DNA from 2 places in the Bacillus hominis genome. Region 1 is predicted to be linked to the other one. Evidence: predicted binding sites of a transcription regulator. Region 1 holds the regulator's gene; the other holds the start of a gene.
The links. The regulator Rex, encoded in region 1, represses fermentation and respiration genes when NADH is low (regulators of the CRP and FNR family bind a similar motif). The targets are predictions, from matches to a motif close to TTGTGAAATATTTCACAA.
Positions count from the first base shown of each region.

Region 2: the regulator Rex is predicted to act here: its motif matches at 3,471-3,488, upstream of pflB (formate C-acetyltransferase).

Region 1 is NZ_JAUCFS010000005.1:256,427-261,684, reverse strand. It holds gene QUF93_RS03905 (CPBP family intramembrane glutamic endopeptidase) at 286-1,035, shown strand; gene QUF93_RS03900 (YdiK family protein) at 1,032-1,223, shown strand; gene QUF93_RS03895 (redox-sensing transcriptional repressor Rex) at 1,253-1,882, opposite strand; gene QUF93_RS03890 (ABC-F family ATP-binding cassette domain-containing protein) at 2,070-4,004, shown strand; gene tsaD (tRNA (adenosine(37)-N6)-threonylcarbamoyltransferase complex transferase subunit TsaD) at 4,439-5,258, opposite strand, start outside.
Region 2 is NZ_JAUCFS010000005.1:484,384-489,641, reverse strand. It holds gene pflA (pyruvate formate-lyase-activating protein) at 310-1,041, opposite strand; gene pflB (formate C-acetyltransferase) at 1,111-3,360, opposite strand; gene QUF93_RS04905 (glycosyltransferase family 2 protein) at 3,715-5,258, opposite strand, start outside; gene QUF93_RS04900 (UDP-N-acetyl-alpha-D-glucosaminuronate decarboxylase) at 5,252-5,258, opposite strand, start outside.

The sequences.
Region 1 (5,258 bases):
ATAATTTTTTCGCAAATTACTTTATACACTTTCCTATATAGCATTACTTCTTCTACTGCCTTTACTATATGAATCGTTGTTCCCACTTCTTGTATGTTACAATATGAAAGACACCCTAAGTTGTTTTCGCTAAACGCACAACTTTTTCCTGTCTCCTATTTTATTTTCAAATACTTATTTACAAAAAAAATATAATTCAAATGAAAGTTTATATCGTAGGTAGCATATTTACATGTTATCCTACCTTATCTCATACACTAGCGTTAGAAAGGATGGTTAAACCATTTGAAAAAACAATATTGGTGGATTATCGTTACATACATTTTAATGCAGTTATCAGGCATTGCCGGGTTACCGCTTCTCCTGAAAACTGGACTATACGATAATAGGGGATTTACTAGAGAGGAAAAGATTCAGCTCATAACTGGTCATTGGGCTATCATTAGCTTTTTCATTGCATTATGCGTTGTACTTTGGTTACTCAGAACAGACATTCGCGACAGGCATTTAGATAAAATGCGCTCTACTGTTCCAGCTACAATTGGATGGATTTTTATTGGTTTCTTCTTAGCACTGTTCTCACAAAGCATTGCCGGTATGATCGAAATGCGTTTATTAGGGATTACGCCGGGATCTGAAAATACAGCAAGGCTTATGGACATCGCAAGAACGACACCTTGGTTCCTTATCGTCATATCTATAATAGGACCTATTTTAGAAGAAATCGTATTTAGAAAAATTTTATTCGGTACACTTTATAAGAAGTTCAACTTCTTTATTGCCGCTATCATTAGTTCACTTGTATTCGCGGCGATTCATTTTGATTTTACTCACTTATTGGTATACACTTCTATGGGGCTCGTATTCGCCTTTTTATATGTAAAAACGAAACGTATTATCGTTCCAATTGCAGCTCATGTTGCAATGAATACATTAGTTGCAGTCGCTCAAGTTGTAGTAAGTAACGAGCAAATTCAAGAAATGATTAAAGAAGCTGAAAAAATGCAAGGCTTTATCGGAGGATTTTTAGTATGAGAAACTCACCATTGTTCATGGCTGCATTGTACTTTCTTCTTGGATGTATCTTTACACGCTTCGCCATTACGAACGTAACAGATACAATTTGGAATATGTGGACAATACTATTTGCAGTTATGGCAACAATTGATTTTAATTTGGCACTTCGCCTTATCTTAGTCAAATTCACAAAGAAAAAACAATAATAAAACGCAGAGGTCATCTCCTCTGCGTTTTATTGTGGATAATTCTTCAAAAAGTAAACAAGCGTTTGTAACTCTACAGCTAAATCAATATGATGAATTCTTATATTCTCTGACACATTTAAGCGTGCTGGTGTGAAATTTAAAATACCATGTACGTCCGTTTCTGCCAATCTATCTGCCACAGATTGCGCTACTGTAGCGGGTACCGTTAATATTGCCACTTGTATATCAGTTGATAAACGTTCTTCTAATTCATCCAAATGATATACAGGAATTCCCCCGATTTCTGTTCCAACTTTCTCTTCACTAACATCAAACGCCATTTCAATTTTTGTATTATTGTTTTTCGTGAAATTATAATGTAAGAAAGCGGTCCCTAAATTACCTACTCCAATAAGTGCTACACGTGTTATATCATCTTGGTCGAGTGTTTCACGGAAAAATGATAATAAATAATTTACGTTATATCCATATCCTTTTTTTCCTAACGCTCCAAAGTATGAAAAATCTCTTCGAATAGTTGCGGAATCAACCTTTACCGCTTCACTCAATTCGGCTGATGAAACACGTTGCTTACCAGAAAGAGATAAATTTTGGATAAATCGATAGTATAGAGGCAATCGTTTGGCAGTGGCCTGTGGAATTTTTTGCTGATCCATATAACCTCTCCTCTCTTCCTATCTTTATTCACATACTTGAATCAAATACAGAAGTTTAGTACTCATGAATTTCTTTGTATAATAAAGAGAAGAAGTATTCTCTCTTTATTTTAAACTATACACTATTTTTAGTATGATTGAGAAATATAAACATGGCAAAGTTAAGAAATTATTTGAGGTGAAAACATTGATATTATTACAAGTGAATGGGCTTTCGAAATTATACGGTGCAGAAACGATTCTTGCAAACATAAAATTGGAAGTACAAACGAAAGATCGTATCGCATTAGTCGGACGAAATGGAGCCGGAAAATCTACATTATTAAAAATAATAGCTGGCGAGTTATCTCATGATGGTGGTGAAATTATAAAACCGAAAGATGTCTCAATGGGGTATTTAGCTCAAAATACCGGATTAGAAACGTCTTTAACAATTTGGGATGAAATGTTAACCGTCTTTACACACTTACAGCAGATGGAGACAAAACTTCGAAGGCTAGAGCAAGAGATGGGAAAAGAAGAAAACTTTTCAAATGCGGCTATATACGAGAAATTATTAGCTGATTATGACCAATTACAATTAGATTATAAAGATCAAGGCGGCTATCAGTATGAAGCGGATATACGCTCGATTTTAAGCGGTCTTGGCTTCCCAGTTGAAACGCATCAGACGACAATTTCTACATTAAGTGGTGGACAAAAGACTCGATTAGCTCTTGGGAAATTATTATTAACTAGACCAGACTTACTTATTTTAGACGAGCCTACAAACCATTTAGACATCGAAACATTAACGTGGCTTGAGCAATACTTACAAGGTTATCCTGGCGCAATTTTAATCGTTTCTCATGACCGTTATTTCTTAGATAAGCTTGTTACACAAGTATATGAAATTTCGAATAAAGAAAGCAGACGATTTGTTGGTAACTACAGTAAATATTTAGACTTAAACTCAGCTCTATACGAGCAAGAGATGAAGCGTTATGAAAAACAACAAGATGAAATTGCTAAACTAGAAGACTTTGTACAAAAAAATATAGCTCGCGCATCTACGACAAAACGTGCTCAAAGTCGCCGGAAACAATTAGACAGAATGGAATTATTAACTAGACCATTAGGTGATTCCAAATCAGCTTCCTTCCACTTCGATATTGAAAAACAAAGTGGAAATGATGTTTTACAAGTGAAAGATGCAACTATTGGCTATTACCAGGAACCGATTATTGAACATGTAAATATGCGCTTAACTCGCGGTGACAGTGTTGCCTTAGTTGGACCGAACGGAATTGGGAAATCTACATTATTAAAATCCATTGTGAATAAGTTACAGCTATTACATGGAGACGTTGCTTTCGGATCAAATGTATCCGTTGGTTATTATGATCAAGAACAAGCCAACTTAACATCTTCGAAGCGAGTTTTAAATGAACTATGGGATGAATATCCCTTGCAACCTGAAAAAGAAATTCGCACTATACTGGGCAACTTTTTATTCACAGGGGATGATGTATTAAAACCAGTATCTTCTCTTAGTGGTGGACAAAAGGCTCGACTAGCTCTTGCAAAACTTATGATGCAAAAATCCAATTTATTAATTCTCGATGAGCCAACGAACCATCTTGATTTAAATAGTAAAGAGATTTTGGAGAATGCTTTAATTGATTACCCAGGTACTCTTCTATTCGTCTCTCATGACCGCTACTTTATTAATCGCGTAACGACAACCGTTGTTGAGTTATCAACTGAAGGTGCACAAGAATATTTAGGTGATTACGATTATTACGTTGAAAAGAAAAATGAAATGATTGAACGTGCAGAATTTGAACAACAAGAACAGCAAGAAAATCAGGCACCTGTTCAAAAAACTGTAGCTCAAGAAAAATTAAATTATCTCGAAGAAAAAGAACGTAAACAGTTAGAGCGTCAACGCACTCGAAAAATTGAGGAGCTAGAACAAAACATCGTAGAATTTGAAGAAGAAATCGCTACATTAGAAGATCAGCTTTGCTTACCAGAAATATATGCAGATTATGAAAAGGCTAGTGAAATTACAACTAAAAAACAAACACTGCAAGAACAGCTTGAAGCTTGTATGGCAGAATGGGAAGAACTGCATATATAAGAGAATTTAAAAAAGGAGGATGTCTCATAAGTCGGGCTTTTTGACGAGATGACCTCCTTTTTATTTTCTATTTTGGAATCAATACCATAGTAAATGAAATTATATAAACGATTCGACAAGAAATATCGATTTACCGACAAGGATTGACAATATTAGCACCTTGTATAATAAGAGACCGATGTTTCAAAATATTTTTTGGACATCTCCTTGTTTTTTATTTCCCAAAAAAGAATTTCTTCAAAGGTCAGACTTCATCTGCATTATCCACAAGGTTATACACATATCCACCTTTATAATATAAACTCCCAAATAACTTTTCCACATTATCCACAACCGAGCGAAAAGTTATACACATTTTATGTACACAAAAAAACCCATATTATCAACAGATAATATGGGTTTTTTCCACAAGCTGTGGTTAATTTTGTGTATAACTACGCTTCAATATCTAATCCTGGATTTGCATTTAAAGCTAATGTAGCGCGTTTTCCTTGTTCGTATGCAATTGTACCTGCAGCTGCAATCATCGCTGCATTATCTGTGCATAAAGATAGAGGAGGAATAATTAGCTCTATATTTTCTTTTTGTGCAAATTCTACTTCTAAACGTGCACGAAGCCCTTTATTAGCAGCTACTCCACCAGCAAGAAGCACTTGTTTTACATTATAAGCATCTGCTGCACGAGACGCTTTCGTTACAAGTACATCTATTACACTTTCTTGGAAACTTGCTGCTAAATCTTCTGGTGCAATTTCTATACCGCGTTGTTTTGCGTTATGCACAGTGTTGATAACTGCTGATTTCAATCCACTAAAGCTGAAATCATACGAATCAGGTTCTAACCACGCACGAGGCAAATCAATTGTTGGTTTTCCTTCATGCGCAAGGCGATCAATATGAGGACCACCTGGATAAGGCATTGATAATGTACGAGCTACTTTATCGTAAGCTTCTCCTGCCGCATCATCTCGCGTTTCACCAATCACTTCAAATGAACCATGTTCTTTCATATAAACAAGCTCCGTATGACCACCGGATACAACAAGCGACAATAACGGGAATTGTACTTCTTTTACTAAACGGTTCGCATAAATATGACCAGCAATATGATGAACACCAACTAGAGGGATATCATGAGCAAAAGCCACAGCTTTCGCTGCATTTACACCTATTAAAAGTGCTCCAACTAAACCTGGGCCTTCTGTTACAGCAATTGCATCAATATCCTCAAAAGTAATATTCGCTTCTTTTAAA
Region 2 (5,258 bases), 230 kb from region 1:
TAGCTATGTACCTGTCGTGGATATGCAAAGCATATAAGATTGACCCCTTAATCCTATCTGTGCTCATATCTTTACATTATACTTTCCTATAAGAGCTTTCGCAATAACTTACAAATGTTATATATTCCATGATACTCACCCTTTTACTTCTTAATTCTTTTTACTATTTTGATTTCCCTTTACAATTATGTAAATTTCTCCGCTTCTTCTTTACAAAAATATGGATATTCTCTCTTCAGTATACTCTGTTCTGAATATATACTCTAGATTTTATTATAAAGAAACAAAAAGTCTAATCCAATATTTGGATTAGACTGCTTTTAAAATATGTTTCGCATGCTCTACATTTTCTTCTGTCGGTGGATTCACATCCGCAAGTGGATACTTATGTCCAAGTGCCTCCCATTTATAAACACCTAGTTTATGATATGGCAACACTTCCACTTTCTTAACATTAGATAGACTTTGAATAAAGCTTGATAATTTTTGTAGATCCTCTTCACCATCGGTAACACCGGGAACCAATACATGTCTTACCCAAATTGGTTTCTTTTTATCCGATAAATAACGAGCAAATTGTAAAATGTGTTCATTTGGTTTCCCTGTTAATTTGCGATGTTTCTTTGAATCAATATGCTTCAAATCCAATAAAACTAAATCTGTATACTCCATTAAAATATCTAGCTTATTTTGGAATTCTGGTTCTTCAGAATAACAACCGCCAGAAGAATCGATTGTTGTATGGATACCAGCTTCTTTGCACTTTTTAAACAAATCAATTAAGAAGTCTAGCTGTAATAGTGGCTCTCCACCGCTAACTGTTATACCGCCTCCAGAAGCTTCAATAAATGGAAGGTAACATGTCACATCCTGCATCACTTCTTCAACTGTTATTTCTTTACCTTTACCGATTTCCCATGTATCAGCATTATGACAATATTGACAACGTAATAAACACCCTTGTGTAAATATGACATAACGAATCCCTGGGCCATCAACAGTACCACAAGACTCTACAGAATGTATTCTTCCTTTTACCATGTTACTTCCTCCTTTATTGAAACAGCCTCCCTCCGCTATATATTAAAAGCGGAGGGACACTTTTTTCACTTACATGCTTTCATGCATTGTACGGTTAATTACATCAATTTGTTGTTCACGAGTTAATTTAATAAAGTTAACAGCGTAACCAGATACACGAATTGTTAATTGTGGATATTTTTCAGGGTGCTCCATTGCATCCATTAATGTTTCACGATTAAATACGTTAATATTTAAGTGGTGTCCTTCTTTTATTGCATATCCATCAAGCATAGATACTAAGTTGCGTACTTGTACATCATCTTCTTTACCAAGTGCTTTTGGAATAATAGAGAACGTATTTGAAATACCATCTTGTGCATCTTCATATGGTAATTTAGCTACAGATAATAATGACGCTAATGCACCTTTTGTATCGCGGCCATGCATTGGGTTTGCACCCGGTGCAAATGGTTCTCCAGTACGACGTCCATCTGGAGTGTTACCAGTTTTCTTACCATATACAACGTTAGATGTGATTGTTAAGATTGACATTGTATGAACAGAATTACGGTATGTTTTATGTTTGCGAAGCTTGTTCATAAATGTTTTCACAAGGTTTACTGCGATTTCATCTACACGATCATCATTGTTACCGTATTTAGGGAAATCTCCTTCGATTTCAAAGTCCACGGCAATACCATTCTCATCACGAATTGGTTTTACTTTTGCGTATTTAATTGCACTTAATGAGTCTGCTACTACAGACAATCCAGCGATACCTGTTGCCATTGTACGAAGAACATTTGTATCATGAAGTGCCATTTCAATACGTTCGTAGCTGTATTTATCGTGCATGTAGTGGATAACATTTAATGTGTTTAAGTATAGACCCGCTAACCATTCCATTGTCATATCGAATTTGCGCATAACTTCTTCATAATCTAATACTTCAGAAGTAATTGGTGCGTACTCAGGACCAACTTGTGCTTTTGATTTTTCATCTTTACCACCGTTAACCGCATATAGTAATGCTTTCGCTAAGTTTGCACGTGCTCCGAAGAACTGCATTTGTTTACCAATTCTCATTGCAGATACACAACAAGCAATACCGTAGTCATCACCGTAGTCAGGACGCATAATGTCATCATTTTCGTATTGAATTGCTGATGTTTTAATAGACATTTTCGCACAATAGTTTTTAAAGTTTTGCGGTAATTGTTTAGACCAAAGAACTGTTAAGTTTGGTTCTGGTGCTGGTCCTAAATTATCTAATGTATGCAAGAAACGGAATGAGTTTTTTGTTACTAACGGACGACCGTCTAATGCCATACCACCGATAGATTCAGTTACCCAAGTTGGATCTCCAGAGAATAGTTCATTGTAATCAGGTGTTCTTGCAAATTTCACAAGACGTAATTTCATAATGAAATGGTCAACAATTTCTTGTGCTTCTTCTTCTGTTAAAGTACCATTTGCTAAATCTCTTTCAATGTAAACATCTAAGAATGTAGATGTACGTCCAAGACTCATTGCTGCCCCGTTTTGCTCTTTAATTGCTGCAAGATAAGCAAAGTATAGCCATTGGAAAGCCTCTTGTGCATTTGTAGCAGGCTTAGAAATATCGAATCCATGAGAAGCAGCCATCTGTTTTAACTCTTGAAGTGCACGCATTTGCTCAGATAATTCTTCGCGTAAACGCATTGTATCTTCGCTCATTACACCACCAGTTAAATTAAAATCAGCTTTTTTCGCTTCAATTAAATGATCTATACCATATAACGCTACGCGGCGATAATCACCGATAATACGTCCACGTCCATATGCATCTGGAAGACCAGTAATAACACCTGATTTACGAGCCGCTTTCATTTCTGGTGTATATGCATCAAATACACCTTGGTTATGAGTTTTACGCCAGTCTCTGAAAATCTTACTAAGTTCTTTATCCATTTCGTATCCATAAGATTCACAAGCTTGTTCCGCCATACGAATACCACCATATGGTTGTAAAGAACGTTTAAATGGTTTATCAGTTTGGAAACCGACTACTTTTTCAATATCTTTATTTAAATATCCTGGTTCATGTGATGTAATAGAAGAAACAATTTTTGTATCCATATCAAGAACGCCACCATTTTCACGTTCTTTCGTTGTTAAATCCATTACTTGATCCCAAAGTTTTTTCGTTGCTTCAGTTGCTTCCGCTAAGAAAGATTCATCTCCTTCGAAAACGTTTACATTATTTAAAATGAAATCGCGAACATCAATCTCTGCTTTCCATTTTTCACCTTTAAAGTTTTCCCACGCGTTTTTTACATTTTCTAATACTTGAGTCATCCTAATCTCCTCCATTTTTGATTAGTACAGGACTAAGATTTTTTATATAACAGCTTACACACTTAGAATACTACTTTTTTTCGGAAGTGGACGAAATAGTTGTGACATGTTTGTGAAATGTTGAACAAACTACTACACTCATAGTGTTAACTTTATTTAAAAGTCTTTATAATTCACCCTTTCTTTAATTGTATTTTTTTGGCATCCTTATGTACGAGTCCTATATTGTAATATAAGAACGATAACCATTGTAGAGCTGTAATACTCTTATCTCCCAATCTGTTATAGCCTTATGACAGATTGAAAAGAAGTGTACCGATTAGGTACACTTCTTTTCATAATAAGATAGAAGCTCTATATAGCTCCTCTATTTCTATTTCCATCGTAAAATCCCCCGCGTCTACCTTGTATTGCAATTACTTCCTCTAGCCCTTCTATATGATCACCAATAATTCGAAGGACAGCTGGAGGATGACCTATTTTCGCAAAATGTTCACTGGGACGAATACGGTTCATCTTATCGACCTCAACACGACTTACACATGCAATTTCGAATCCTGAAAGAATAGCTTTCACTTGCGCTACGCAAGGTGACAGTAAAGATCTATACCCAATTGATTTCAAACACGTCCGGCTAAATGCATTAGGTACAGCAATAAGAGAGCCTACTCCTAAATCTTTTCTATCACAAGCTAAATTTAATGCATATTTAAATGCTGTTACAAGATGAAGTGGTACTCTCAAATCTAAATAATGATTTAAATCATTTAATGCGACATCCGTTCCATCTGCAATAGCTTTTGCAAAGGGGTATAGCTCACTAGCTGGAATAATAAAATCACCGTCTATAAATAACACAATTTCTCCTTTTGCAAAATACGTTCCAAGTGAACGCCCCACATCGTTTCCAAGTGCTTCTTTATACACAATTGTTGTTGCTCCCTTGTCTTTTGCAATTGTTGCCGTTTTATCGGACGAACCATTTACAACAACGATGATTTCCGATGGTTCAATTTTGCGAAGCTCTTCTATAATCTTTCCAATCGTCATCTCTTCATTTTGCACAGGAATAATAACCGATAATTGCTGTCCTTTATACAAATTAGATGTAATGCCCCACCCTTGATAAAAGTCTTCAAAATTTAGAGTATGATAGACACTATCTCTTTTCCTATTTCCATCGCAATATCCCCCGCGCGTATCACTGCCTAATATCCTCTCTGCTACAGCCTCTATATGATCGCCTATCATTCGTTTTTCGGAATGAGAAAGATTCGTGCCGTATGCAGCATGCTCGGTCGGCCGAAATTTATTCGGCGTAATAACGTCAATTGCACAATGGCGACTAATTCTCCATTTACTTTGTGCTAGACGTAAATGAGCCACAATAGGATTAACAAAACATTCATATCCAATACTTTGAACGACTTCTTTGGTCAACGCATGAGGTACAGATAATAAAGAATCAATTTTTAATTCTTCACGTTCTAACATTGCATTTAATATTTGGCGCCATATTGTAATGGAATGTGGTTTTTGTTTCTTTAAAAATAATGCGTCCAAATTATTTAAAACGATGTCAGCCTGATCATGTAAAATTGGATTAAGAAATAATTGTAATTTTGAAGTTGGAATAGCAAAATCCCCATCTATAAATAGTAATACATCACCTATCGCGTGTTTTGCGCCGACTGCACGTCCAACGTCGTTACCAAGTGACTCTTTATACTGGATTACTTTACATCCTAAACGTTCAGCGAAAGCTTCTGTATCATCGTTACAACCATTTGCTACTACAATAATCTCTACTGGATTTAATGGAATTACCGATTGAATTACGTCTGAAATCGTATCTCCTTCATTACATACGGGAATAATAATCGATAACGACTTAGCCA